DNA from 4 places in the Nocardiopsis sp. NPDC006832 genome. Region 1 is predicted to be linked to each of the others. Evidence: predicted binding sites of a transcription regulator. Region 1 holds the regulator's gene; each other region holds the start of a gene.
What was found. Region 1 encodes LexA, which represses DNA repair genes until DNA is damaged. Its sites were predicted from a motif close to TCGAACANNTGTTCGA; they were not measured.

Region 1 (7,092 bases):
AGCGCGCCGAAGTACACGAACGGGAAGTAGGGCAGGTTCGGGCTGGCCAGGGCCACCCGGTCGCCCGGCTCGATCCCACGGGACACGAGCAGGTTCGCGACCTGGTTCGCGATCATGTCGGTGATCGCGTAGTTCAGACGTGTGTCGCCGAAGACCAGACACTCCTTCTCCGGAGCGGAACGAGCACCGTCCTCCAAGAGAGTGGACAGGTTGAACATGGGGGCCTCCCGCGGCATGTCATTGAGGAACAGGTGCGACGAACAGCAGGCATGACCCGCATCGTGTGTTCTGCGCCACTTGAACGGCAGAGTAACAAACCGGGCGGTCGGTGTGGAGGGGCATGGGGTCCGTGAAATCACCGACGCCCGCCTGACGCTCCGTGACGAACCGGATCGCGGTCGCCCGAAAACCGGTCCGCGAAGGGGCCCGCCAGCCGCTAACCTGAATTCGACACACCAGGAAACGGCCAAGGGAACACTCAGCGATGACAGCGGTAGACGGCGACCAGACGACGGGCGACACCTACGACGCCCGCGCCCTCCAGGACAAGTGGCAGGCGCGCTGGGCCGCCGAACTCCCGTTCCGCGCGAACGAGGACCCCGCCGACGAACGTCCCCGCTCCTTCATCGTGGACATGTTCGCCTACCCCTCCGGTGACCTGCACATGGGCCACGCCGAGGCCTACGCCATCGGCGACGTCATCGGCCGCTACCGCCTCCAGCGCGGCGACAACGTCCTGCACCCGGTCGGCTGGGACTCCTTCGGCCTGCCCGCCGAGAACGCCGCCATCAAGAACAACTCCCACCCGGCGAAGTGGACCTACGCCAACATCGAGACGCAGGCCGCCTCGATGGCCCACTACGGCGTGGGCGTGGACTGGTCCCGGCGCATCCACACCAGCGACCCCGAGTACTTCAAGTGGAACCAGTGGCTGTTCACCCGGTTCTTCGACCGGGGTCTGGCCTACCGCAAGGACGGGCTGGTCAACTGGTGCCCCAAGGACCAGACCGTGCTGGCCAACGAGCAGGTCATCCAGGGCAAGTGCGAGCGCTGCGACTCCGACGTCGAGCGCCGTGCCCTGAACCAGTGGTACTTCAAGATCACCGACTACGCCCAGCGGCTGCTGGACGACATGGACCAGCTGGACGACGGCCGCTGGCCGGACGAGATCCTGGCCATGCAGCGCAACTGGATCGGCCGCTCCACCGGTGCCGACGTGCACTTCGAGATCGAGGGCCGCGACGAGCCGGTCACCGTCTACACCACCCGGCCCGACACCCTGTACGGAGCCACCTTCTTCGTGGTGGCCGCCGACGCCGACCTGGCCGAGGAGCTGTGCGCGCCCGAGCGGCGCGAGGCCTTCGAGGCCTACCGCACCGACATCTCCAAGCTCTCCGACATCGAGCGCCAGACCACCGAGCGCCCCAAGACCGGTGTGTTCCTGGGCCGTTACGCCGTCAACCCGGTCAACGGCGAGCGCATGCCCGTCTGGGCCGCCGACTACGTCCTGGCCGGCTACGGTCACGGCGCCATCATGGCGGTGCCCGCCCACGACCAGCGCGACCTGGACTTCGCCAAGGCCTTCGACCTGCCGGTCCGGGTCGTGGTCGAGACCGGCGAGCCCGACCCCGTCGAGACCGGCGTGGCGACCACCGGTGAGGGCGTCCTGCGCGACTCCGGTCCGCTGGACGGCCTGTCCAAGACCGAGGCCATCGGACGCATCATCGAGGTGCTGGCCGAGCGGGGCACCGGCCAGGCCACCGTCAACTTCCGCCTGCGCGACTGGCTGCTGTCCCGCCAGCGCTACTGGGGCACCCCGATCCCGATCATCCACTGCCCCGCCTGTGGCGAGGTCCCGGTCCCGGACGAGCAGCTGCCGGTCACCCTGCCCGAGCTGAAGGGCGCCGAACTCGCGCCCAAGGGCATCTCCCCGCTGGCCGCCGCCAAGGACTGGGTCAACGTGGACTGCCCCTCGTGCGGCGGTGCGGCCGAGCGCGACACCGACACCATGGACACCTTCGTGGACTCGTCCTGGTACCCGTGGCGCTACTGCTCCCCGCGGCTGGACACCGCCCCCTTCGACACCGAGACGGTCAACAAGTGGGGGCCCGTCGACCACTACATCGGCGGCAAGGAACACGCCACCCTGCACCTGCTGTACGCGCGGTTCTTCACCAAGGTCCTGCACGACATGGGCATGCTCGACTTCACCGAGCCCTTCGCCCGCCTGACCAACCAGGGCCAGGTCATCAACCAGGGCCGGGCCATGTCCAAGTCGCTGGGCAACGGAGTCGACCTGGGCCGGGAGATCGACGCGTACGGCGTCGACGCGGTCCGACTGACCATGCTGTTCGCCTCCCCGCCGGAGGAGGACGTCGACTGGGCCGACGTCTCGCCCACCGCCGCGATGAAGTTCCTCAACCGCGCCTACCGCGTCATGCACGAGGCCGGCGCCGCCAGCGAACCCGGCGTGGACTTCACCGAGGGCGACACCGACCTCCGTCGCGCCACCCACCGCTCCATCGACCAGATCACCGCACTGATCGAGGACAAGCGCTTCAACGTGGCCATCGCCCGCTGCATGGAGCTGGTCTCGGCCGCCCGCAAGGCCATCGACTCCGGCCCCGGCGCGGCCGACCCGGCCGTCCGCGAGGCCGCCGAGTTCGTGGCCATCGCCCTGTCCCTGTTCGCTCCCTACGTGGCCGAGGAGGGCTGGGAGAAGCTCGGGCACGTCGGCAGCGTCGCCGTCGGCAACTGGCGCGAGGCCGAACCCGAACTGCTGGTCCAGGAGTCGGTCACCTGCGTGGTGCAGGTGCAGAGCAAGGTCCGCGACAAGCTGTCGGTCTCCCCCGACATCGACCCCGCCGAACTGGAGCGCCTGGCACTGGCCTCGGAGAAGGCCCAAGGCTTCATCGGGGACAAGACGGTCCGCAAGGTCATCGTCCGGGCACCCAAGCTCGTCAACATCGTCGTCGGCTGACACACCCGACGGGGGCGGTGGTCGCGACCGCGGCCCCCGCCCCCTACCGTTGGGCGCAACACACATAGGGAGGCGGTGGCCCGGTGGGCGCTTCGAAGGATGGTCGAGCCCTGCACCGACCGTGGGTGCGGGCGTCGATCATCGCCGCGGGCGCGGTGGTGGTGAGCGCGGCGGCCATCGGTGGCGGCATGTGGGCGACGGCCGACGACCCCGACCTGCCCGGTGGCGACGACACCCACACCGCTGCCCCCACGTGTGCCGCGGTCCCCCAGGACACACTCGCCGAGGTACTGCCCGGGGCCGTCCTGGAGACCGACGACCAAGGTCCCCTGAGCGGCGGGGAGAACACCGTGTGCGTGTGGAGCACCGCGGGGGCCACCGATGGTGACCGGACGATCCTGCGCGTGGACCTGTCGGCCCGCTTCACCGACGCCTCGGCCGAACCCGCCGTCAGTGGCGACGAGGCGGCGGCCCTGGCCCATCAGGCCGTGGTGCCGACCCGGGGCGAACCCGTCGAACTCCCCGGCGCAGCCGGCGCCGAGGTCTGGCGCGGACAGCTCCCCGGCACGGCCGAACTCGCCTTCCACACCACCAACCTGTTCGTACGGGTCACCTACACCGGGGAGTCCGAAGGAGACCCCGTCTCCTTCGAGGACGCCCGGGACACCGCCGTGGACGTGGCCGGACGAATCGGTGAGGCGCTGTGAGCGGTACCTACGAGACCGACCCCGGAGCGCCTCCGCCACAGAGCCGTACCTTCGCGGTCGTCCTCCTCGTCGCGCTCGTGCTGGTGGTGATCGCGTTCACCGGCTGGCTGATCTGGTACCTGCTCCGAGGCGGGGCCGAACACGGCGCCTACGAGGCCGCCCCCGAGTGCGCCATCGGCGAGACCGAGGTCCTGGCCGAGCTCGTTCCCGACCATGAACTGGAGATCGAGGAGACCGTCGGCAGCGCCCAGGACACCTTCGGCACCGGATCGCAGTGCCGTTGGGCCACCCCGCAGGAAGGCGGAACCGCCGTCCCGGCCGCGGCCACGCTCATGCTGGTCGCCGCCCCGGTCGAGGGCGGCGACGAGACCGCCGCCGACACCCTGGAGTCCACCGCGGCGGGCAACGACCCACGACCGATCGACGATCTCGGTGACCAGGCCCTGACCTGGGTGGAGATCGGCGCCTTCGAGGTCGGCTGCACCGGTGTGCGCGTCTCCAACCTCTACCTGGAGTCCTGCTACACCGCCTCCACCGACTACGACGCCGTCGGATCGGTCGATGGGGAGGCGGCCGCGGCCGAATCCGAGCGGCTGGTCAGGTCGATCGTGGCGGAACTCCCCGAGAGCATCGAGGCGGACGAGACCGACTGAGCGGTCTCACCACAGACCCTCGACGAACTCCCGCACCGCCGGGGACACCTCTGGCGAGAACGCCCGGTCGGCGTCCAACGCGGCGGCGCCGGGGGAGTCGTCGTACTCGCGCAGCACGTGGTCGACCCCGGCCAGGTCCACCCGCTCGGCCCCCTCCAGACCACCCATCAGCCGGTCGACCTCGTCCCGGGTGATCTGGGCGTCCTCATCGCCCCAGAGCACCAGGACGGGGGTCCGTTCGGGCAACGCGGCGGCCAGTTCGGGCGGGTCGAAGGCATCGATCCAGGCGAGGAAGTCCTGGTTCTGCGGGGAGAACAGACCCGTGGTGTCGCCCTCGGGCAACTCCTGACCGCCCCGTACCGCGGCGCGCGACGTCCGGGCGTGGGACAGCATCCGCACGGCCTCGGCCTCACTGAGCGCACCCTGCGCCTCGGCGGTCCGGACCTGCTCGGAGACCTGACGGTCGATGACGTCGAGCATGCGCGTCCCCGGCGGAGCCGCCAGAACCAAAGCGGGTTCGGCGCCGTCGAGCACCTCGTGCGCGCGTAGCGCGTACAGCGCGCCTTCGCTGTGGCCCACGACGATCGTGCGCTCGGGGTCGACTTCGGGCTGTTCAACCAACGCCGTGTAAGCGGCGGCCATCTGGGCGTCGAAGACCTCGGGATCGACCGGTTCCTCCAGGGCTTCCCTCACCTCGTCGTCGAAGGTGGCGGGGTCGCCGCTGCCCAACTTGTCGTAGCGAAGGGTCGCCACCCCGGCGTCACCGAGCACCCGGGACAGGTTGAGGTTGGTGTCGGCCTCGGGGCGCCCGGCGCTGTTGCCGTCCCGGTCGGTGGGGCCGCTGCCGGAGATGATGAGCGCGCCCGGCACCCCGTTCTCGGAGCCGCTCTCCCGCGGCGCGGTGAACGTGCCGTCGACGGTGAACCCGCCACCCTCGAAGCTGAGCTCGCGCTCGGCACCGCTCACCCCCGGAGGTTCGGGGCCCTCTTCCTCGGCGGGGCCACAGGCCGAGACGAGCAGGGTGAGGGCGGCGATCACCGAGACCGAGCGGCCACGGCGTCGTACGCGGCCGCGGGCGACGGGGGTGTGGGCAGGAATGGACACGCCCTCAGCGTATCGGCCGTGCCCTCCCGCACCATCCCGGCCGTGCCCTGGTGGGCGTGGCCGGGGCGGTGCGGTCGTCGTTCCCGGCCAGGGTCAGACGCGGCGCATGACCGTGACGACCTTGCCGAGGATGGTCGCGGCGTCGCCGTTGATGGGCTCGTAGGCGTCGTTGCGGGGCATCAGCCACACGTGGCCGTCGTCCCCGCGACGCAGCACCTTGACGGTGGCCTCGTCGTCCAACATGGCCGCGACGATGTCGCCGTTCTCGGCGGTGGGCTGCTGGCGGACCACCACGAGGTCGCCGTCGGTGATGGCGGCGTCGGTCATGGAGTCGCCGACCACGGTCAGCATGAACAGCCGACCCTCGCCGACCAGCTGACGCGGTAGCGCCAGGACGTCCTCGACCGATTCCTCGGCCAGGATCGGGCCACCGGCGGCGATCCGACCGATCAGCGGCACCGCGGCGGCCCGGGTCGCGTCGGCGGTGAGCTCCTCGGGCTTGATGCTCTGCGCGGTGTCGCGGCCGGGGGCGCGCAGTTCGACCGCGCGCGGCCGGTTCTGGTCCCGGTGCAGGTAGCCCTTGCGCTGGAGCACCTTGAGTTGGTGCGCGACGCTGGAAGGGCTGGAAAGACCGACGGCGTTCCCGATCTCTCGGATGGACGGCGGAAAACCGCGCTCGCGCACATAACGCTGGATGCAGTTGAGAACGCTTTGCTGGCGCGCGGTCAGTTTGGGGGCTTCGGGCACGGCACCGCCCGTGTCACCCACGGGCGAAAGAACGGTGGTGTTTCCGGGGTCGACGACCTCGGTGTTGTCCTCCGGCACGGCCGGGCCTCCTCGGCGTTCGGTTCGGTCAGGGCCTGTTCGGGTGGCCGGTGACGGGTCCGTCGTCTCACGAGTGGGCGAGACGGCGAAACCGGTGGGAAATCAAGGTCAAGATTAGTCGTTGCACACGGTGATATCAAACAAGCGTTCGAGCGGCCGAGGACGGCGACTTCGCCTTTTCGGCGGGCCTTTCCGATGACCCTCGGTTAAGTATGTACACGCGTTCCCTCGCCGCTGTCCGTCGAATGCCGAAAACGGCTTTCCCGGTGCTTCGCCCGAGGCGGCCCCGGAGCGTGTCCCCGGAGGTCGCGTGGATGCCGGAAAGCCCGCCGGGCAAGGGATTCCTCACCTGTGGAACGCGCGCCGAACGGGGTCCCCCCGGGTGCGGTCCCCTTATCCTTGGAAGCGACCCCCCGACGTATTCGAGACCTCCTCCCCGGTGGAGGCGGGTCCTGAGCCCCCACTTGAGGAACACGCCTAGGGGCGGGTTGCGACCCGTGCCCCCGGGGTCTAGGTTCGACCACAACATCTGGTGTTACCAATGGGGTATGTGCCTAGAAGTTGTGGTTAGGTAGACTCAAGGGTTGTGGTTCGGGTATAGGGAAGCAGGTGAACCAGGATGCATTGTCCGTTCTGCCGTCATCCGGACACCAGGGTGATCGACAGCAGGTCCACCGACGACGGTTCCGCGATCAGGCGACGCCGCTCCTGCCCGGTCTGTGAGCGACGCTTCACCACACAGGAGACCGTCCTGCTCATGGTCGCCAAGCGCTCCGGGGTCACCGAGCCCTTCAGCCGGAGCAAGATCATCGCCGGGGTGCGC
Region 2 (7,092 bases), on a different contig from region 1:
CCGTCGTCGTTGCGGTAGCCCTCCAGCGCGGCGAGGACGGCCCGCCGGTCGCGCTCGGTGGCCTCGCCGGTGAGCAGGGCGAAGCGGCGCCGATCCAACACACGTGCGTGGGCCGTCATGAACGAGGTGGCCCGGTCGATGTCGATGCTCATGCCGTCGACGGTGTCATGCGCGGAGCCGATCGTCTTGAAGGAATCGGCCGGCCTCGGCCCAGGAGGTCTCCGGGGGTCGTTCCGGCCAGGCGTCGCACGTCGCGGTTCAAGTGGGACTGGTCGGCGTAGCCGGCCGCGGTCGACGCCTGGGCCAACGATGTGCCGGAACGTGCCAGGTGGAGCGCGTGCTGGAAACGGTGGATGGTGGTCAGGGTCTTGGGTCCGTACCCGAAGACGCGGTCGCCCAGGCGGCGCAGGGTACGTTCGGACATCTCGTGCCGGTACGCGAGGTCGGGGACGCCGAGCCCGGCCCGGGCGAAGCGGTCCAGCGACGCCGCCAGCCCCAGAACGGCCGGATCGGGTTCGGCCCGCCGCCACAGCTCCACGTAGAGATTCTCCAGTGCTGCGGCCGGATTTAGGTAAGCGCTTTCCCTGATTCGGGGCGGGATCGTGGTCAGCTCCTCCAACTCCAAGCGCCGATCGGTCATCTCCCAGGCGGGGATGCCCAACAGCGAATACGCCACGCCGGGGGCCAGTCTCAGTCCCCAGGTCACCGCACCGTCCTCGCCCGGAGAGAGCATGGCGGTGGTGTCCGCGCCGGCGAACCGGAAGCGACCGTTGAACCACATCAGGTCCATGACGGCGTCGGGCAGGACGCGCACGTCGTCCGGGCCGGTCCGAAGCCGCCACAGCGTCGCCCCCGTGCGGGGACCGCGCCATGCCCGGTAGTCGCCCATCGCCGTCGCCTCCTCGCCTCGACCGTACCGCCGCCGCTGCGCCGAAGGGGTGTTCGCGCATGTCGGGCCGGGCGCGGGCACGATCGTGGTTACCGTGGGGCTCGTCGGCCAAGGGTGCCTCCACGGCACAGCGTCCACGAGGGGAACCCGATGCGCTCACCGATCATGGACTACCTGGACGACATCATCGCCCAGACCGCCCACGTCGATTCCGGGGCCCCGGCCGACTACATCCCCGAACTCGCCGCCGCCGACCCCGACCGCGTGGCGGTGGCCCTGTGCACGGTCAACGGCACCGTGTACACGAGCGGAGAGGCCGACCATGAGTTCAGCATCCAGTCGATGTCCAAACCGTTCGCCTACGCGCTGGCCATCGAGGACCGCGGACTGGACGACATCCTCGACCGTGTCGGTGTGGAGCCCAGTGGCGAGGCCTTCAACGAACTCTCGTTGGACCCCGAGACCGGCAAACCGCGCAACCCGATGATCAACGCCGGGGCCATCGCCACCCACGCGCTCATCCACGACGAACCGGCGCCGGCGGTGGACCGGTTGCTCGCGCTCTACTCCGAACTCACCCAGCGGCCGATCGTGATCGACGAGTCGTTGGCCGCCTCCGAACTGGCGACCGGCGACCGCAACCTCGGTCTGGCCTACCTGCTGCACACCTCGGAACGCTTGTCCAAGGACCCCGCCGCCACCGTGGAGGGATACATCCGCCAGTGTTCGGCCTCGGTCACCGTGCGCGACCTGGCCCTGATGGCCTCGACCCTGGCCAACGGCGGGGTCCAGCCCAACACCGGCCGGTCACTGTTCGGCCGGGAGACCACCCGGCACCTGCTGAGCGTGATGACCACCTGCGGCATGTACGACGCGGCCGGGGACTGGCTCACCTCGGTGGGCATCCCCGCCAAGAGCGGCGTGGCCGGCGGCATCATCGGGGTACTTCCCGGGCAGGTGGGCGTGGCGGCGTTCTCACCCCGGCTGGACGAGCACGGCAACAGCGCCCGCGGCGTGGTGATGATGGAGAAGCTCTCGCAGGACCTGGGGCTGCACCTGATGGAACCGGGTCGGCCGGCGCGTTCGGCGCTGCGCGAAATCCGAAAGGAGACGGTCGAGGGTGAACCTGCCACCATCTACGTGCTCCAGGGCGACATGGTGCTGAGCAGCATCGAGGCGCTGGTGCACGAACTGGTCCACAACCCGCCCTCCACCGACCTGGTCATCTTCGACATGAGTCGGGTGGACGAAGTACTGCCGGTGGCGCGCCGCACGTCGGCGGCGATGGCGACCAAACTCATCGACGCCGGCCACACCCTCATCCTGATCGACCCCGAGGAGACCATGCCGGGGTTCCAGGACGCTCAGGGACGTGGGATGCAGCGCTGGACGAGCGCGTACCTGGCGCGTCACCTGGACTAGCCGGGCCTGGAGTCGGCGGAACCGCCGAGGTGCCCGGGGTGGTGGGGCGGCGGGGGTCGTTCGAGGTGTGGGCAGCGCGAAGTGGGCGAAGACCGTGGCTCCCCCATATCAATGGGACACCACGCGAACCCTCCCGCGCCACCTCGGCCCCTCGCGCCTGTGGACGGCCCGCCCTCTCCCCCGCGAGAATCCCTGCCCTGTCGGAAGACTGGACAGTCATTCGAAAACATGTTCGAATCAGGGCATGCGCTGGGAGAACCTGCGAGAAGACAGCGACTCAGGACAGACCGCACTGTTCGAAGCACCCACCACATCACCGGCCCGAGGCAGCGGCCGGGCCGGGCTCACCGCGCCCTCCCCCGCGCCCATCCAGGCGGGCGCGGACGGCGAACCGGTCGCCATCGAGATCCGGGCCCGCTCCATCATCAACCGCGTCCCCGGCGCCGACCCCATGTTCCGGTGGACCATCAATCCGTATCGGGGGTGCGCGCACGCCTGCGTGTACTGCTTCGCCCGACGCACCCACGAGTACCTGGACCTGGACAGCGGCCGGGACTTCGACACCCGCATCCTGGTCAAGACCAACGCCGGTGAGCTGTTGCGCGCCCAACTGGCTCGTTCCTCCTGGCGGGGCGAACACATCGCCATGGGCACCAACACCGATCCCTACCAGCGGGCCGAGGGCCACTACCGGCTCATGCCACAGATCATCTCCGCGCTGCGCGACGCCGCCAACCCCTTCTCCATCCTCACCAAGGGCACCCTGATCCTGCGCGACGCCGACCTGCTCCAGCAGGCCGCCCGCGTCACCGAGGTGGGGCTGGCGGTCTCGGTGGGTTCGGTCGACGAACAGGTCTGGCGCACCGTGGAACCGGGCACCCCCGCGCCCCGGGCCCGCCTGGACATGGTGCGCCGACTGGCCGACCGAGGGTTGAAGTGTTCGGTGCTGATGGCGCCGATCCTGCCCGGTCTGACCGACTCGGTCGAGCAGATCGAACGCACCGTCGCCGCCATCGCCGAGGCCGGAGCCCAACGCCTGACCCCGATCGTGCTGCACCTGCGCCCCGGCGCCCGCGAGTGGTATCGGTCCTGGCTCGAACGCGAACACCCGCGCCTGGTACCGCTGTATCGGGAGCTGTACGGCAACGGTTCCTACGCCCGCGCCTCCTACCGGCGCATCGTCACCTCGGCGGTACGCGAGATCGCCGCCCGCCACGGCCTGAACCGCCCGGGCTCACCCCGCGACGCCGGCCGAGAGCCCCCCGTCGCCGAGACCGACACCGACGGGCGACTCCCCCTCGACCTGCCCGCCCCCACCGACCGAACCGGGGCATACTCGTCCGCGTGAGCGCTCCGTGTACCGGCCTCGGCGCGGAACGGCCATCGAAGGACCCGGGTCACCACTGTTCGATGAGCGGGTCGTCGTGCTCGGCGCGACGCCAGAGTTCGTTGAGGCGTTCCAACCGGCCCCGGGAGGACACACCGACCAGGTTCACGACCTTGCCCTCCCGCAGTCCCAGGGCCACCACACCCACGACCCGGTCCCCCAGCGCCGCGACCATGGCGGGCGTTCCGTTGACCACGGCCGCGTGGATCGACGGCGACCCACCGACGAGCCTGCGCTTGGCCGGGGTCGGTTTGAAACCGGCCCGCAGGTTCGCGGCGATCGGTCCCACACCCGTGCGGCGCATCAGCTTGCCGCCCACACCGGCACCCTCGCTGACCACCGTGGCGTCGTCGGTCAACAACTCCACCAACCGTTCGGTCCTACCCGAGGACGCGGCCTCGACGAACGCCTCGACGATGCGCCGCGCAGCCGAACGGTCGGCCTCCCCCGCGACCCTCTCCGAGGCCACCCGCCGCCGGGCACGGTGCACATGCTGCTGACTGGAGGTCTCGGTGATGTCGAGGATGTCGGCGACCTCCGCGTGACTGTAGGAGAACGCCTCGCGCAGCACGTAGACGGCGCGTTCGACCGGACTGAGGCGCTCCATGAGCAGCAACACCGCCAGGGTCACCGACTCGCGTTGTTCGACGGTCTGGGCCGGGCCCAGCATCGGGTCTCCGTCCAGCAGGGGTTCGGGCAACCAGTCGCCGGCCGCGCGTTCCCGCCTGACCTGCGCGGACCGGAGCCGGTCCAGGGCGAGGTTGGTGACCACCTTGGTCAGCCACGCCTCGGGCACCTCTATGCGAGCGGGGTCGGAGGCCTGCCAACGCAGGTAGGCGTCCTGGACGGTGTCCTCGGCGTCGGCGGCCGAGCCGAGCAGGCGATAGGCGAGGGAGGCCAACCGGTCGCGGTTGGCCTCGAACCGTTCAACGGTGACGGTGTCCACGAAGGCCACGTTAGTCGGCGACCACCTTCCCCGTATCGACGGACACCGGCCGGATCCGGCGTCTGCGTGTGGGCAGCCCGAAGGTGGGGTGACCCATGCTCCAGGCGACGGTGCGGAGCACGGCCGACTTGACCCTGGTGGCCGCCCATCCCCGCAGCGCCCAGGTCTTGGGGCGGGCCCGGCCGTCGACCACCTGGAAGAACGCGTCCCGGGAGCCGAGGCTGACACAGTTGCCCAGGTAGGACAGCGGGACCTTCGCGGGTTCGGTCCCGGTCAGCTCGGCGATGATCGCGGACGTGGCCTGCATCCGGGTGAATCCGGCCGAGGCGCAGGACATCGGCAGCGGCCGACCGTGGTCGTCGATGGCGTGGACGCTGTCTCCGGCGGCGTGGATCTGGGGGTGGGAGACCGAGCGCATCCGCCGGTCGACGCTGATCCGACCATCGGCGGCCACCGCCAGTCCGCTGTCGGCGGCGATGGGGTGGACGGCGAACCCGGCCGCCCACACGGTCACGTCGGTCTCGAACACCTGGCCATCGGCCGCGATGGCCTCCCCTTCTCCGACCTTGGTGATGGTGGTGTGTTCGTGCACCTCGATGCCGAACCGGGCGAAGGCCCGGGCCAGGTGGTCTCGGGCCTGGGAGCCCGACCAACCGACCGGCTCGCCGGTGGTGGCCAGGGCGACCCGCAGCCGCGGGTGGGCTTCGGCGATCTCGGTGGCGGCCTCGACCGCGGTGAGGTTGCCGCCCACCACGAGCACTCGGCCGCCCGGCTCCAGTGTGTCCAGCCTTTGCCGCAACCGTTCGGCGGCGGGCCGTCCGGCGACGTGGAAGGCGTGTTCGCGTACTCCCGGCACACCGTGGTCGGCGATGGTGCTGCCCAGTGTGTACAGCAGGGTGTCGTACTCCAGTTCCTCGGTGCCCGACTCCCCCACCACGGTGACGGTCCGTCGCTCGGGGGCCAGAGCGGTCACCCGGGCGATCTTCAAGTGGACGCCGGTGCCGGCGAACATGTCCGCGAGCCCGCGGCGACGCGGTGGTCGTCCGGCGGCGACCTGGTGCAGGCGCATTCGTTCCACGAAGTCGGATTCGGCGTTGACGACGGTGATGTGGACGTCGTCGGGGTGCAGGTGACGGGCGAGGTATCCGGTCGCGGCGGCTCCGGCGTAGCCGGCCCCGAGGACGATGACGCGGTGTCGCATGAGCTTGCTCCTGTCCGTTCGTGTGCCCCTTGAACGAGACGGCTCGCGTGTTCCTGACAGGGTCTTGACGTGACTTGAGTCACATGACTTCTAAGGGTGTGAATAGATCCGAACCAGCACCTTGACGACGTAGATTCACAATCGAAATCGAAGTGCCCGGGACCAGCGAGCCCGGCTCCCCGTCGGCCACCCCCACCGATTCACGCCCACGGGACCGCCACACGCCGAACACCCACCTCACACACCCCGGTACGGACCCGGGCCCGGGTCCGTACCGGAACGCGCCCCCGGTGGAACCCCCGACGAAAGTAGGGGGCCCTCCCCCACTTAGGCGTCGCGAACCCGCCCCGCATCATGCCTTTGGCCGACAAGCGGTTCGGCCTGTGGGTGGAGGTTTCGGGCACCTTCGCGGACCTAGCGTGATGAACACGCCCGGTTCAGGTCCGCCCTACCGGAGTCGACCAGTCACCGTCCCATCCAGGAGTCACCCGCCGTGAGCATGCCGTCAGCACAACCCCAGTCCCCCATCCAGGCCCCTCCGGTCGTGGTGGCCCGGGCCCTGACCAAGACCTACGACACCGGCGGCACCCAGGTCCACGCCCTGGCCGGCGTCGACGTCGACTTCCACCGCGGTGCCTTCACCGCGATCATGGGCCCCTCCGGGTCCGGTAAATCCACCCTCATGCACTGCCTGGCCGGGCTCGATGTTCCGACCTCCGGCAGTGTGCACCTGGGGCGCACCCAGATCACCGGCATGCGCGATGGCGACCTCACCCTGCTGCGCCGGGACCGGATCGGGTTCATCTTCCAGTCCTTCAACCTGCTGCCGATGCTGACCGCCGAGCAGAACATCCTGTTGCCCTCCCAGATCGCCAAGCGCAAGGTCGACCCCGCCCGTTTCGACCACATCGTCGACGTGGTGGGGCTGCGCGATCGCCTCGGGCACCTGCCCGCCAAGCTCTCCGGCGGCCAGCAACAGCGCGTGGCCGTGGCCCGTGCCCTGCTCAACGCCCCCGAGGTGGTCTACGCCGACGAGCCCACCGGTAACCTCGACTCCCGCTCCGGCGCCGAGATCCTCACCTTCCTGCGCGATTCGGCTCGTGATCTGAACCAGACCATCGTGATGGTCACCCACGACCCCGTCGCCGCCTCCTACGCCGACCGTGTGGTGTTCCTGCGCGATGGGCGTCTGGTGGACGAGGTCAGCGACCCCACCGCCGAGCTGGTCTCCGAGCGCCTGCTGAAGC
Region 3 (7,092 bases), on a different contig from region 1:
CTCCTGGAGGGTGGAGAGCACCGCGGCCAGGTCACCGGAGCGTTCGATGGCGGGGCCGGAGGTGATGCGCAACGGCGCACCGAGTTCGGCGGCGATGATCATGGCCAGGGTGGTCTTGCCCAGACCTGGACCGCCGGACATGAGGATGTGGTCGGGAGCGCGGTTGCGACGCTGTGCGCTGTGCAGGACCAGGGACAACTGTTCGCGGACCCGTTCCTGGCCGACGAACTCGTCCAGTATTCGAGGGCGCAGTGCCCCCTCGATCCGGAGTTCGTCGACGTCGGCCTCGGGCGAGACCGCATCACGTTCGTGCACGGGGTTCTCCTTCGGGCCTTAGGCGCGGCTGAGTTTGCGCAGGGCGCTGCGCAACAGGACGGTGACGTCGCTGGTGGTCTCGGCCTCGGCGGCGACGGCGGAGGCGGCGGCCTCGGCGTCCTTGCCGGACCAGCCGAGGTTGACCAGTCCGGAGACCACCTGTCCCCGCCATGCGCCGTTGGGTCGGGCGGTGGCGGTGGGGTCCGCGCCGGGCAGGGTGCCGTCGGTACTGATCGGCGCCTCCAGCTTGCCCTTCAGCTCCAGCACGATGCGTTGGGCCCCCTTCTTGCCGATGCCGGGGACCCTGGTCAGGGCGGCGGTGTCCTCGGTGTGGACGGCCTGGCGGAGGCTGTCGGGGCTGTGCACGGCGAGCATGGCCAGGGCCAGACGGGGGCCCACCCCCGAGGCGGTCTGCAACTGCTCGAACAGGTGCTTCTCGTCGTCGTCGACGAACCCGAACAGGGTGAGGGAGTCCTCGCGCACGACCATGCTCGTGGCCACGGTGCCCTCCTCCCCCACGTGCAGTCGGGACAGGGCGGAAGGGGTGCACTGGACGGACATGCCGACCCCGCCCACGTCGATGACGGCGCTGCCCGCGCCGCGTGCGGCCACCCGGCCGGTGAGGAACGCGATCATCTGTCATGGACACCCGGAGGGGTGTCCGTCTCCTTCCTGGGGGCGGTGTCAGCGGCCGCGCGCTCGGCGGGCCAGTTCCACCTTGCGGGCGAAGTCCTGTTGGGCCTGGGCCGCCCGGGACTGGGCACCGCCGCGCCAGATGTTGCAGATGGCCAGGGCCACGGCGTCGGCGGCGTCGGCGGGTTTGGGCGGGCCATCGAGACCGAGGATACGCGCCACCATCGTGCCGACCTGCGCCTTGTCGGCACGCCCGTTGCCGGTGATGGCGGCCTTGGCCTCGCTGGGCGTGTGGGTGACGACGGGCAGGCCGCGGCGGGCGGCGCAGACCAGGGCGAGGCCGCTGACCTGGGCGGTGCCCATGACGGTGCTCAGGTTGTGCTGGGCGAAGACGCGTTCGACGGCCGCGGCTTCGGGTTCGTACTTGTCGAGCCACTCCTCGATGCCGCGTTCGATGCCCAGGAGGCGTTGGGGCAGGTCGGTGTCGGGGCTGGTGCGGATCGCGTCGGCGGCGATCAGGCGCAGTGGGCGACCGATGGATCCCTCGACCACGGCGATGCCGCAGCGGGTCAGTCCCGGGTCGATCCCCAGCACGCGCACGTGGTCACCCTGCTTTCCATCGATTCATCGAACGTTCGTTCGCACCATGCTAGCGGCGCGGAGTGACAGCGCCCGCCGCCCTTCGGGCGTGTCGACGCCACCGTCCCGGGACTGGACAGCGGACGAAGCTCGGGTTATGTTGTTCTCGAATCGAGAATTACTCAGATTGAGAACAACCAGAGGGGTCAACGGTGTCCGAGGGGATCGATGGGCGATACGACGACGGGGACGAGCGCGGTTTCCTCTCCTCCTACGACCCGCACGCCTTCGCACCCGCCGCGGTGACCGTCGACGTGGTCGCCCTGACCATCCGCGAGGGCCTCCCCCACGTCCTGTTGGCCCGCCGCGCCGCGCACCCCCAACGCGGACTGTGGGCACTGCCCGGCGGATTCGTCCGTGCCCAGGACTCCGAAGCCGGACCGGCCGACCTCGACCTTCCCGACGCCGCGCTGCGGGTCCTCGCCGAGAAGACCCCGATGCCCACCGAGATCCACCTGGAACAGCTGGGGACCTACGGCGCCTTCGACCGCGACCCGCGCATGCGGGTGATCTCGGTGGCGTACATGGTGTTCGCCCCCGACCTGCCCGATCCCGGGACCGGACGCGACATCTCCGAAGCCGCGTGGGTGCCCTGGACGACGAAGGAGGAGACGGCCTTCGACCACGCCCGCATCCTCGACGACGCCGTCGAACGGGCCCGCTCCAAGCTGGAGTACACGTCGCTGGCCACCGCGTTCCTCCCTTCGACCTTCACCATCACCGCCCTGCGCGGGGTGTACGAGGCGATCTGGGGGCGCACCCTGCACGCCGCCAACTTCCACCGCAAGATCCTCGCCACACCCGGCTTCGTCGAGGACACCGGCGAACTGGCCGACCGCGGCGGCTCGGGCGGCGGACGACGCGCCCGCCTGTACCGGGCGGGCGAGGCCGCCCTGCTGCACCCACCGCTGCTCCGCGGCGCCCAATGACCGGCCCCGACCCACACCCCCGAAGGGAGGACGACATGGACGGCGAATCGCGCACGCACGACGACTTCGACTCGGCCCTGCGCGGGGTCGACATGGCCACCGGGCCCACCGACCTGTTCGGAGCACCGCCCCGGGACGGCCGGATCCCGCCGGACGCCACCGCCGTCTACCGCCGGCTCGCCAGGCTCCTGCACCCCGACACCGCGCCCACGCGGCGACGGGACGACGCGGCCGACGGGTTCGCCCGTCTCACCGACGCCTGGCGCCGCTACCGGAACGCGGTCCAGGGCGGTCCGGGCCTGGACGACCTGGTGCTGACCACCGAGGAGCGCACCTACCACGTCGACCGCGGCCGCCCCGTGGCCGAGGGCGACATCGCCGACCTGCGCGCGGTGCGCTACCGGGACGGGGACCGGTGGCGGGACGCGGTGCTCAAACTTCCCCGCGCGCCCCGCGACAACGACCTGGTGCGGGCCGAGGCCGGCGCGCTGCGGCGTATCCACGAACGCGGCGCGCCCCGCTACCGCGCTTTCAGGCCCGAACTGGTCGGAACGCTCCGACACCGGGACCCGGCCACGCGGGTGGAGCGGCACGGCAACGTCCTGCGGCGGCTGTCGGGGTTCTACGACCTGACCGAGGTGCGGCGCGCCTACCCCGACGGGGTCGGCCCCCGCGACGCCGCCTGGATGTGGCGCCGACTGCTGGTGGCGATCGGCGACGCCCACCGGGCCGGCGTCGTGCACGGGGCCGTGGTGCCCGAACACGTGCTGATCCACCCGGACGAGCACGGTCTGGTGCTCGTGGACTGGTGCTACTCGGTGACCTTCGACGCGACCCGTACCGCCCCGCATGTCCCGGCGATGGTGCCGCACCGCAAGGACGTGTATCCACCCGAGGTCGCCGCCCGGCGCCCCGCGCGACCCGCCACCGACGTGTACATGGCGACCAGGTGCGTGGAGTTCGTGACCGCGGGCCGGTTACCGCGTCAGTTGGCGGCGTTCGCACGAGGCAGTTCGCTGCCGGCGCCCGAGCGGCGACCATCCGACGCGTTCGCCCTGCTGGACGAGCTGGACCAGGCCCTGGAGCGGACCTTCGGGCCACCCCGGTTCCACCCCTTCCACATGCCCGACTGAAATCTCGCCCCCGCACCCACCCTCATCACGATCCACGGAGACAGACATGGGAAGCAGCCACTGGTCCACCGACGCCTACCACGCCCGCCAGGCCTTCCGGGACTCGCGCGGCATCGGAGCGTTCGACTACCACGACAACGCGACCAAGAAGGCGCGCGCCGGCTGGAAGCCGCACCCGACCCTCGACCCGCACGGGGTCACCGTCCGCGAGAGCCGCGACTCCGACGCCCACCCGAACTCGCTGGCGGTGTCGGTGCTGTTCGACGTCACCGGCTCCATGGGAAGCGTTCCACGCGTGCTGCGCACCAAGCTGCCCGACCTGTTCGGTCTGCTGCTGCGCAAGGGGTACGTGGAGGACCCGCAGATCCTGTTCGGCGCCGTCGGTGACGCCACGTGCGACCGGGTTCCGCTGCAGGTCGGCCAGTTCGAGTCCGGCAACGAACTGGAGGACGACCTCGGCAACCTGCTCTTGGAGGGCGGGGGCGGAGGCCAGATGACCGAGTCCTACGAGCTCGCCATGTACTTCATGGCCCGGCACACCGCCATGGACTGCCTGGACGAGCGCGGCCGACGCGGCTACCTGTTCATCGTCGGCGACGAGATGGCCTACGGCGCGGTCAAGGCCCGCGAGGTGCGCGAGGTGATCGGCGACGACCTGGACGAGAACATCGCCTTCCCCGCCATCCTGGACGAGCTGCGACGCCGGTTCGAGGTCTTCTTCATCATGCCGACCGGCAGCGCCCACTTCCGTGACGACCGGGTCCGGACCTTCTGGGAGAAGCACCTGGGTCAGAACCTGATCCTGCTGGAGGACCTGGACGCGGTGTGCGAGACCATCGCCGTCACCGTCGGCCTGGGCGAGGAGGCCATCGACCTGGAGGAGGGGCTTCGGGACCTGGCCGAATCCGGGTCGAACGCCGGCGAGGCCGTCGGCAAGGCGCTGCAGCCACTGTCGCGGGGCCGTGGGTCGGTCGTCTCCGACTCGGACGTGAGCGGGCTCGCCGGTGACGGACCGGGGGTGGACCGGCTGTGACCTCGCACGCGATCGTCGTCGACCTGGGGTTCGGCGACGCCGGGAAGGGGGTGACCGTGGACCTGCTGTGCGCGACCGGTGACTACGGCGCGGTCGTGCGGGCCAACGGGGGCGCCCAGGCGGCGCACAACGTGGTCGCCCCCGATGGACGGCACCACACGTTCTCCCAGTTCGGGGCGGGCACACTCGCCCCGGGCGGTCCGGCCCCCACCCACCTGTCCCGGTTCATGGTGGTGGACCCGTTCGCGTTGGCGATGGAGGCCGCGCACCTGGCGTCGCTCGGGATCGCGGATCCGTTGTCCCTGATCACCGTGGACCGGCGGGCGTTGATCAGCACCCCGTGGCACCGGGCGGCCAACCGGGCGCGGGAGCGGGCCCGGGGCGCGGACCGGCACGGATCCTGCGGGATGGGTGTGGGCGAGACCATGGCCTACGCCCTCGATCACCCCGACCTGGCGCCCACCGTGGGCGACTGCGCCACACCCGCGCGGCTGCGCCGCAAGCTGGTCGCCCTGGCCGAGGCGCTCGGACCGTCCGACCCGGATGCGGAGGGGCTCGACCTGGAGGAGTGCCTGGAGGCCTACGCCGCGTTCGCCGAACGAGTGCGCCTGGTGGACGAGACGTACCTGCCCCGGCTGCTGGCTCGAACCCCGGTGGTGTTCGAGGGGGCCCAGGGCGTGCTGCTGGACGAGTGGCACGGCTTCCACCCGCACACCACCTGGTCCACGACCACGACCGCCAACCCGCTGACCCTGCTCGACGAGGCGGGCCGGTCGGGAGACGCCCGCCGGCTCGGGGTGCTGCGCACCTTCACCACCAGGCACGGCGCCGGTCCGCTGGTGACCGAGGACCCCGTGCTCACCGCCCGACTGCCCGATCGGCACAACCGCGACCACCCCTGGCAGGGGGCGTTCCGGGTGGGGCACCTGGACCTGGTGGCGGCCCGGTACGCGTTGGCCGCGACCGGCGGGGTGGACGCCCTGGTGGTGACGCACGCCGACGCCCCCGAGCGGCTCGGGCGGGACCTGCGCTGGTGCACGGACTACCGGGACGGCGCGGGCGCGCCACTGGACATCGCTCCGGGCCCGACCGGTGACCTGGACCGGCAGGCCTCGCTCACCCGGAGGCTGGCCGACGCCCGCCCGGTGCTCGCGCCGATCCCCGAGGAACCGGCCGAGGCGATCTCCCAGGCCCTCGGGGTGCCACTGGCCGCGGTGTTCTCCGGCCCGACCCGAGCCGACGCGCGCGTGGTCACCGAAAGGGGCCGCGCCGCCTCGGGCCCTTCGGCCCGGGGACGACCGGGACCCGGCGTGTCGAGCGCGCGGGCGCGGGCGCGTGTCGGTCTAGCGTGAGGGCATGGCTTCCATCACCGACCCCGAGGTCCGCGCGTTCCTCACCGAGGGGACCCGTACCGGCAAGATCGCCTACACCTCCGCCGATGGTCGCCCCCTGGTCGTACCGGTGTGGTTCGTTCTGGAGGGCGACACCCTGGTGTTCAACACCGGCCAAGGCACCGCCAAGGCACGTTCCATCGCCCGGGACCCGCGCGTCACCCTGGTGGTCGACCTGGAGGAGCCTCCGTTCGGGTTCGTCCAGGTGCAGGGTGAGGCCCTGGTGTCCGAGGACCCCGGCGACCTGCTCCGCACCGCCACGGAGATCGCCCGCCGCTACATGGGCGCGGAACTCGCCGAGGAGTTCGGCCGCCGCAACGGTGTGCCCGGCGAACTGGTGGTGCGGCTGCGGCCCACCAAGGTGGTCGCCGTGATGAACCTGACCGACTGACGAGACGACGCGGGAACACCTGTGGCCGCACCCCGGGGTGCGGCCACAGGTGCTGAGGAGGAAGGGCGAACCCTAGAGCTCGGCCAGGACCTCGTCGGGGATGTTCGCGTTGGTGAAGACGTTCTGCACGTCGTCGGAGTCCTCCAGGACGTCCACGACCCGCAGGACCTTCTTGGCGGTCTCGGCGTCGACCGGGACCTCCATGGTCGGCAGGAAGCTGGAGTCGGCCGAGTCGTAGTCGATGCCGGCCTCCTGCAGCGCCGTGCGGACCGGGACCAGGTCGGTGGCCTCGCAGATGATCTCGAAGGACTCACCGAGGTCCTCGACCTCTTCGGCGCCGGCCTCCAGGACCGCCAGGGTCACGTCGTCCTCGGTGGTGCCCTCCTTGGGCACGAGCACGACACCCTTACGGTTGAACAGGTACGACACCGAACCGGCATCGGCCATGTTGCCACCGTTGCGGGTGACCGCCACGCGCACCTCGGAGGCGGCGCGGTTGCGGTTGTCGGTCAGACACTCGACGAGCAGTGCGACACCACCGGGGGCGTAGCCCTCGTACATGATGGTCTGCCACTCGGCGCCACCGGCCTCCTCACCGGAGCCGCGCTTGCGGGCGCGCTCGATGTTG
Region 4 (7,092 bases), on a different contig from region 1:
CCGTTCCAGGGCAGGTCACGGAAGGTGGTGAGGGTGACCCGGTCTCGTCCCCGGGCGGCGGCCTCGGCGCACACCCGCTCCAGTAGGGCACCGCCGATTCCGCGCCGGCCGTGTTCCGGATCCACCGCGAGCTGTTCCAGATGTGCGGCGTCGTCCAACGTGATGGTCGCGGCCAGACCGACCACGGAGCCGGCCACCTCGGCCACCCACACGTGTTCGACGTGCTCCACCATCTCCCGCGGATCGTCAGGGGGCAGCTCCAGTCCCGCTCGCGCGAACAACGTGTCGGCGGCCAGGGAGACCGCCACCACCGCGTCCATGTCCTGTCGCCGCATGCGGCGGATCACCGGTTCGATCATGATGCTCAGCGTCGCAGACGCAGACCCTTGGGGGTGACGTGGAAACCCGCCGCCACCAACGCCGGGTCCAGCGACGTACCGAACACCTCGACCCCGTCGGCCCGCTCCACCAGCAAGGACTCGACCCGGCCGCTACGTACCAGATCGGCCACGGCCCGGGCCGCCCGCTCCAACAACGCCGGGGCGGACCCGAAGGTCAGCGCGGACCGGCCCGGCGACAGGTACAACGTGGGCAGGCCCCCGTCCAGGACGACCAGGGCCCCCGCCGTGCGACCCGGTCGATGCGCGCCCACCACGCCCGCCGGCCACGCCAGCTCGACGCCGTACGGATTGGCCGGATCGGTGGCCGCCAACACCACCGGATCCGAGGTCCCACCGGGTGTCTCTCCCGACAGGGCCCGCAGCCGGTCCACCGCACCCGGCAGCGCGAACTGCGCGCCACCGAGACCCTCCACGAAGTAGCCCCGACGCACCCGCCCGGTCTCCTCCATGGACCGCAGCACCCGGTATTCGTCCGTCGACAGGCCGCGCCCCTGGTGCCCGCGCACCAGGACCCCGCCGCGTGCCAGTCGTGCCTCCACCCGTGCCAGGGCCCGCCGGGTCGGATCCGGGTCCGGTTCGGGCAGCGCCCACCACCGGCCCGCCGCCGTCGGCGGCCCCGCGCGGGTCGGCAACACCGGGCGTCGTCGCGAACGTGACGAGGGCCGACGTGGCGCCGGGCCCGAACCCGCCCACGCACGCAACGGCGCCAGGGAGTCATTGGTGACGCACCCCGACCACACCAGCTCCCACAACGCCGTCACCAGATCGGCGTCGGAGAACACCGCACCGCCCGCCGCCCGGGCCACCCCGTCGGCGAGGTCACGGAAGAACAGGGCCCCGCCCGAGCGCAGTGTCCCCAACACGGCCGCCGCCGTCGTTCCCTCCTGCGGTGGAAGCGGCTCCGGCAACGACGACGAGGCGTCCTCGGCGGGGGCCACCACCAACCAACCGTCCCCACCCGGCAGCGAGCCCGCGCCCGTCCACACCACCTCACCGGCCTGGGTGAGCGCGTCCAACGAGGCGGGGACGAAACCCTCCACCCTGGCCGGCAGCACCAACGATTCCAGGGACGAGGCCACCAATGGCACGCCCCGAAGCGACTCCACCGCCTCGAACACCGCGTCCGGACCACGCCACCGCTCACCCGGAACCGCCCGTTGCCACAACGGGACGAAGACCGCCAACGTCGCCGGTTCCACCGGTTCCACCTCGCGGCGCAGCCGGGCGATCGACCCCCGCCGCAACCGGCGCAGCACGTCCGCGTCACACCACTCGGTGCCCGTGCCACCGGGACGGAACCCACCACGGGCCACCCTGCCCCGCCGGGCCAGGTCCCGCAGGGCGCCCTCGACCGCGTCGACGCCCACACCCCAGCGGGCCGACACCTCCGCCGACGTGAACGGTCCGTGCGTGCGCGCGTACCGGGACACCAGGTCCGAGAGGGGATCCTCCACCGGTTCCAGGAACACCGACGGGACCCCGGGCGGTGGCTCGGAGCCCAACGCGTCCCGCAGCCGCGACACGTCCTCCACCGCGCACCAGCGCTCCACCCCGGCCACCCACACGCGCACCACGCGCCTGGCGCCCTCCAGGGCGAACAACCAGTCGGGGTCCGCCCCACGCTCGACCGCCTCATCGGTCGACAACGGACCCACCTCCCGCAGCAGGTCCGCGGTCCCCTCCAGGTCCCGCACCGGAGCCGCCGACCGCTGCAACAGGGCGCCGGTACGCTCCACCACCTCCGGGTCCAACAACTCCCGCAGGTCCGCGCCGCCCAACAGGTCCGCCAACAACGACGTGTCCAGGGTCAACGCCTGCGCCCGCGACTCCGCCGCCGGCGCGTCCCCCTCGTACAGGAACGCGGCCGTGTACTCCATCAGCAACGACCGCGCGAACGGCGACGCGTGCGTGGTCTCCACCTCCACCACCCGGATCCGCCGCGCCCGCACGTCCGACAGCACCCGCGCCAACTCCGGAACGTCGAACACGTCCCGCAGACACTCGCGCACCGTCTCCAACACGATCGGGAACGACCCGTACCGACCCGCCACCGACAACAGGTGCCGCGCCCGCAGACGCTGCTGCCACAACGGCATCCGACGGTCCGGGCGTTGACGCGGCAACAGCAGCGCCCGCGCCGCGCACTCACGGAACCGCGACGAGAACAACGCCGACCCGGTCAGCTCTTCGGTGACCAGCGCCTCCACACCGTCGGGGTCCACCGACACCAGATCCGTCAACTCGCCGGGACGACCCACGCCGCCGTTCTCCACGTCCGGCAGCCGCAGCACGATCCCGTCGTCGCCGTGCACCACCTGGGCGTCCATCCCGAACCGGTCGCGCAACCGCCCACCGATCGCCAACGCCCACGGCGCGTGCACCCGGGCGCCCAACGGCGAATGCACCACCGCGCGCCAGTCGCCCACCTGGTCACGGAAACGTTCGATCACCACCGTGCGATCGTCGGGCACCTGACCGGTGGCCTCACGTTGCTCCGCCACGTACTCCACCAGGTTGTCCGCCGCCCACTCGTCCAACCCGGCGGTGATCGCCCAGGCGCGCCCCTCCTCGGCGTCCGCCCCGGCCAACTCCCTGGTGGCCGCGCCCACGGCCCGACCCAGCTCCGCCGGACGACCCTGCGCGTCCGCCTTCCAGAAGGGCATCCGCCCCGGTCGCCCCGGCGCGGGCGACACCATCACCCGGTCCGCGGTGATCGCCTCGATCCGCCACGACGTCGAGCCGAGTACGAACACGTCGCCCACCCGCGACTCGTACACCATCTCCTCGTCCAGCTCACCGACCCGGGTGGGCGCCCGACCGTCCGGATCCGAGGCCAGATGCACCTTGAACAGGCCCCGGTCGGGGATGGTCCCACCACTGATCACGGCCAGTCGCTGGGCGCCGGGGCGGGCGCGCAGCACGTCCTCCTGCCGGTCCCAGACCAGACGTGGGCGCAGCTCCGCGAACTCGTCCGAGGGATAGCGTCCCGACAGCATGTCCAACACCGACTCCAGCACGGAGTCGGCCAGGTCGGAGAAGGGGGCCGCGCGCCGCACCACCGAGGCCAGCTCCGACACCGACCACTCGTCCATCGCCACCATCGCCACGACCTGCTGGGACAGCACGTCCAGGGGGTCGCGCGGCATCTCCAAACGCTCGATCCCGCCCTCGCGCATCCGCCCGGTCACGACGGTGGTCGCCAACAGGTCGCCCCGGAACCGGGGCAGGAACACCCCGCGCGAGACCTCGCCTACCTGGTGTCCGGCCCGTCCGACGCGTTGCAGACCACTGGCCACAGACGGGGGAGAGGCCACCTGTACGACCAGGTCCACGGCGCCCATGTCCACACCCAGTTCCAGGCTGGAGGTGGCCACCACGCAGCGCAGTCGGCCCGTCTTCAGGTCGTCCTCGATGAGTGCCCGCTCCGACTTGGACATCGACCCGTGGTGGGCGCGGGCGATCACGGCGTCCGCGCCCCGGCTCTGTCCGGACTGGCCGGCGACCTGCGCGGCGACCTCCTCCTCGGGCAACGTGACGCCGGTGCGTTCGGCGTACAGATCGTTGAGCCGGGAGCACAGCCTCTCAGCGGTGCGGCGGCCGTTGGTGAAAACGATGGTGGAGTGGTGCGCCTCCACCAGGTCCAGGACCCGGCGTTCCACGTGCGGCCACACCGATCCGCCCGGCTCGTCCAGGTCCGGCACCGGGACCTGCACCCGCAGATCCATGTGCGGGGCGTCCGGAGGGGCGACGATCCGCGCGCCGCCCAGATAGTCGGCGACCACCTCGCGCGGGCGCACGGTGGCCGACAACCCGATCCGCTGCGCCGGACGTTCCAGGAGTCGGGCGAGTCGTTCCAGACTGAGGGCCAGGTGGGCGCCGCGTTTGGTCCCCGCCAGGGCGTGCACCTCGTCCACGATGATCGTCTCCACCCCGGCCAGCCCCTCACGGGCCTTGGAAGTGAGCACCAGGAACAGGGACTCGGGGGTGGTGATGAGTACGTCCGGCGGGTGTGTGGCCAGACGGCGACGTTCCCGAGCCGGGGTGTCTCCGGTGCGCACCCCCACCGTGACGGGGGAGAGTTCCTGTCCGTCGGTGGCCGCGGCGTCGGTGATGCCGGCCAAGGGGCGACGCAGGTTGCGCTCCACGTCCACCGCGAGCGCCTTCAACGGGGACACGTACAGGACCCGGCAACGCCGAGAACGGTCCTCGGGCACGGGGGAGTGGAGCAACCGGTCCAACGACCACATGAAGGCGGACAGGGTCTTGCCCGAACCCGTGGGCGCCACCACGAGGGTGTCGTCACCGCCCGCGACCGAGGCCCACGCCTCGGCCTGGGCCCGAGTGGGCCCGTCGGGGAAGGCCTGTTCGAACCAGGTCCGCGTCGCCGTGCCGAAGGGTTCCAAGGGGCCGCTCATCCGGCCAGTCTGCCGAACGGCTCGGACAGAAGGAGGCGGAGGACACACCCGGCACCTCGAAAAAGGGCCTGTGGACAACGCCGTCGGGGTCCCGTCCATCACCCATACTGGGGCCGATGAGACTCACCAACTTCTGGAACAACATGCGCGAGCAGTTCGGCGAGGCCTACGCCGAGAGCCTCGCCAAGGACTACGTGATCGAGGGACTGGGCTCTCGCACCATCGAGCAGGCGCTGGCCGAGGGGGTCGGGGCCAAGGAGGTCTGGCGTGCGGTGTGCGAGGCGTTTGACCTTCCGGCCACCGCCCGCTGACCGACACGTTCGGTCCGGGTCCGATCCGCGTTCGATCTGTGGATGAACCAAGAATCGAACATAGGTTCGGGTAGAGTGGCCGCATCGCCGGCGAACGTCGCGATTGTCGTACCGAAGGCGTAGCGTCAGGCGCATCATGAAGAAAAAGGCATCGACCCTACAGGGGAACCCCGTGGCTTCTGGAGACCGAGACAAGGCTCTCGAAACAGCGCTCGCGCAGATCGAGCGGCAGTTCGGCAAGGGCTCCGTCATGCGCCTGGGCGACGACGATCGTCCGCCGATCGAGGCGATCCCCACCGGCGCCATCTCGCTGGACGTGGCCCTGGGCATCGGTGGCCTTCCCAAGGGCCGGGTCGTGGAGATCTACGGTCCCGAGTCCAGCGGTAAGACCACCGTCGCCCTGCACGCGGTGGCCAGCGCGCAGAAAATGGGTGGCATCGCCGCCTTCGTCGACGCCGAGCACGCCCTGGACCCCGAGTACGCCAAGAAGATCGGCGTCAACACCGACGACCTCCTCCTGTCCCAGCCGGACACCGGTGAGCAGGCGCTGGAGATCGTCGACATGCTGATCCGCTCCGGCGCGATCTCCGTCATCGTCATCGACTCCGTGGCGGCCCTGGTGCCCCGCGCCGAGATCGAGGGTGAGATGGGTGACAGCCACGTCGGTCTGCAGGCTCGCCTGATGTCCCAGGCCCTGCGCAAGATCGCCGGCGCGCTGAGCTCCACCGGCACCACCGCGATCTTCATCAACCAGCTCCGTGAGAAGGTCGGCGTCATGTTCGGCTCGCCCGAGACCACCTCGGGTGGTCGGGCGCTGAAGTTCTACGCCTCGGTCCGGTTGGACGTCCGACGCATCGAGACCCTCAAGGACGGCACCGACGCGGTCGGTAACCGTACGCGGGTCAAGGTCGTCAAGAACAAGGTCGCGCCGCCCTTCAAGCAGGCGGAGTTCGACATCCTCTACGGGGTTGGCGTCTCCCGAGAGGGCAGCCTGATCGACCTGGGCGTGGAACACGGCATCGTGCGCAAGTCCGGTGCCTGGTACACCTACGACGGCACGCAGCTGGGCCAGGGCAAGGAGAACGCCCGCAAGTTCCTGCACGAGAACGTCGACATGGCCAACGAGGTCGAGAAGAAGATCAAGGAGAAGCTGGGCGTTGGCGTGACCGCCGGTGACGACAGCGCCTCCGGATCCGACGCCGAGTCCAAGGCCGACCCGGTCAAGGACGCGATCGGCAAGGACGCCGTCGCCAAGGCCCCCGCCGCGAAGAAGGCCCCGGCCAAGACCGCGAAGGTGACCGACACGGATGCGTGAGCGGCGCCGGTCATCCGACCGCGCCGGGGCGGATGAGTCACCCGACCCGATGAACGCCGAGCACACCCCGGACGGGCCCGAACGCCCGTCCGGGGAGGACACCGAGGCCAAGGTCAAGAACCTGGTCCTGCGTATGCTCACGCACTCCCCGCGCACCCGCGCCCAACTCGAACGTTCCCTGCACCGTCGGGAGCACGAGGAGGAGGTCATCACGCGAGTCCTCGACCAGATCGAGGAAGCGGGGTTGATCGACGACGCCGCCTTCGCCAAGGGGTGGGTCTCCTCCCGCCACCACAGCCGACACCTGTCCCGCCGCGCGCTCTCCCAAGAGCTGCGCACTCGCGGAGTCGAAGAGGAGACCGTCCGCGAGGCGGTCGCCGAGGTCAGCGAGGAAGACGAGACCGAGGCCGCTCGCGTCTTGGCCCGCAAACGGCTGACCGGTAGCCGAGGCCACGACCCCGATACCCGTACCCGCCGGGCCCTGGGCGCCCTGGCCCGCAAGGGCTACCCGGCCGGTCTGTCATACCGGATCGTTCGGGAGGAGTTGGAAGCGGAGCTGGCGGCGGAGGCTGAGTTGGAGGCCGAGGGCGGGGGAGCTGAGGGCGTGTAGGGCATGTGGGGTCGTGAGGTTGTGGGGTTGTGGGGTCGTG

Region 2: a site for LexA is predicted at 2,532-2,547, ahead of ABZ717_RS05545 (Rv2578c family radical SAM protein). Genes of this name have one in related genera too.
Region 3: a site for LexA is predicted at 1,576-1,591, ahead of ruvC (crossover junction endodeoxyribonuclease RuvC). Genes of this name have one in related genera too.
Region 4: a site for LexA is predicted at 5,182-5,197, ahead of recA (recombinase RecA). Genes of this name have one in related genera too.

The regions. Positions count from the first base shown of each region.
Region 1 covers NZ_JBEYLC010000087.1:11,420-18,511, forward strand. Annotated here, with positions in the region: gene ABZ717_RS26475 (long-chain fatty acid--CoA ligase) at 1-218, opposite strand, end outside; gene leuS (leucine--tRNA ligase) at 485-2,980, shown strand; gene ABZ717_RS26485 (hypothetical protein) at 3,169-3,687, shown strand; gene ABZ717_RS26490 (hypothetical protein) at 3,684-4,340, shown strand; gene ABZ717_RS26495 (alpha/beta hydrolase) at 4,347-5,438, opposite strand; gene lexA (transcriptional repressor LexA) at 5,538-6,212, opposite strand; gene nrdR (transcriptional regulator NrdR) at 6,889-7,092, shown strand, end outside.
Region 2 covers NZ_JBEYLC010000007.1:83,942-91,033, forward strand. Annotated here, with positions in the region: gene ABZ717_RS05535 (helix-turn-helix domain-containing protein) at 149-889, opposite strand; gene glsA (glutaminase A) at 1,040-2,311, shown strand; gene ABZ717_RS05545 (Rv2578c family radical SAM protein) at 2,556-3,659, shown strand; gene ABZ717_RS05550 (sigma-70 family RNA polymerase sigma factor) at 3,709-4,644, opposite strand; gene ABZ717_RS05555 (FAD-dependent oxidoreductase) at 4,655-5,845, opposite strand; gene ABZ717_RS05560 (ABC transporter ATP-binding protein) at 6,345-7,092, shown strand, end outside.
Region 3 covers NZ_JBEYLC010000013.1:18,673-25,764, reverse strand. Annotated here, with positions in the region: gene ruvB (Holliday junction branch migration DNA helicase RuvB) at 1-315, opposite strand, end outside; gene ruvA (Holliday junction branch migration protein RuvA) at 334-951, opposite strand; gene ruvC (crossover junction endodeoxyribonuclease RuvC) at 1,000-1,548, opposite strand; gene ABZ717_RS08955 (NUDIX domain-containing protein) at 1,740-2,516, shown strand; gene ABZ717_RS08950 (molecular chaperone DnaJ) at 2,552-3,649, shown strand; gene ABZ717_RS08945 (hypothetical protein) at 3,696-4,682, shown strand; gene ABZ717_RS08940 (adenylosuccinate synthetase) at 4,679-6,034, shown strand; gene ABZ717_RS08935 (PPOX class F420-dependent oxidoreductase) at 6,039-6,464, shown strand; gene ABZ717_RS08930 (YebC/PmpR family DNA-binding transcriptional regulator) at 6,537-7,092, opposite strand, start outside.
Region 4 covers NZ_JBEYLC010000008.1:11,188-18,279, forward strand. Annotated here, with positions in the region: gene ABZ717_RS05960 (GNAT family N-acetyltransferase) at 1-359, opposite strand, end outside; gene ABZ717_RS05965 (DEAD/DEAH box helicase) at 365-4,816, opposite strand; gene ABZ717_RS05970 (DUF3046 domain-containing protein) at 4,933-5,127, shown strand; gene recA (recombinase RecA) at 5,300-6,442, shown strand; gene ABZ717_RS05980 (regulatory protein RecX) at 6,435-7,052, shown strand.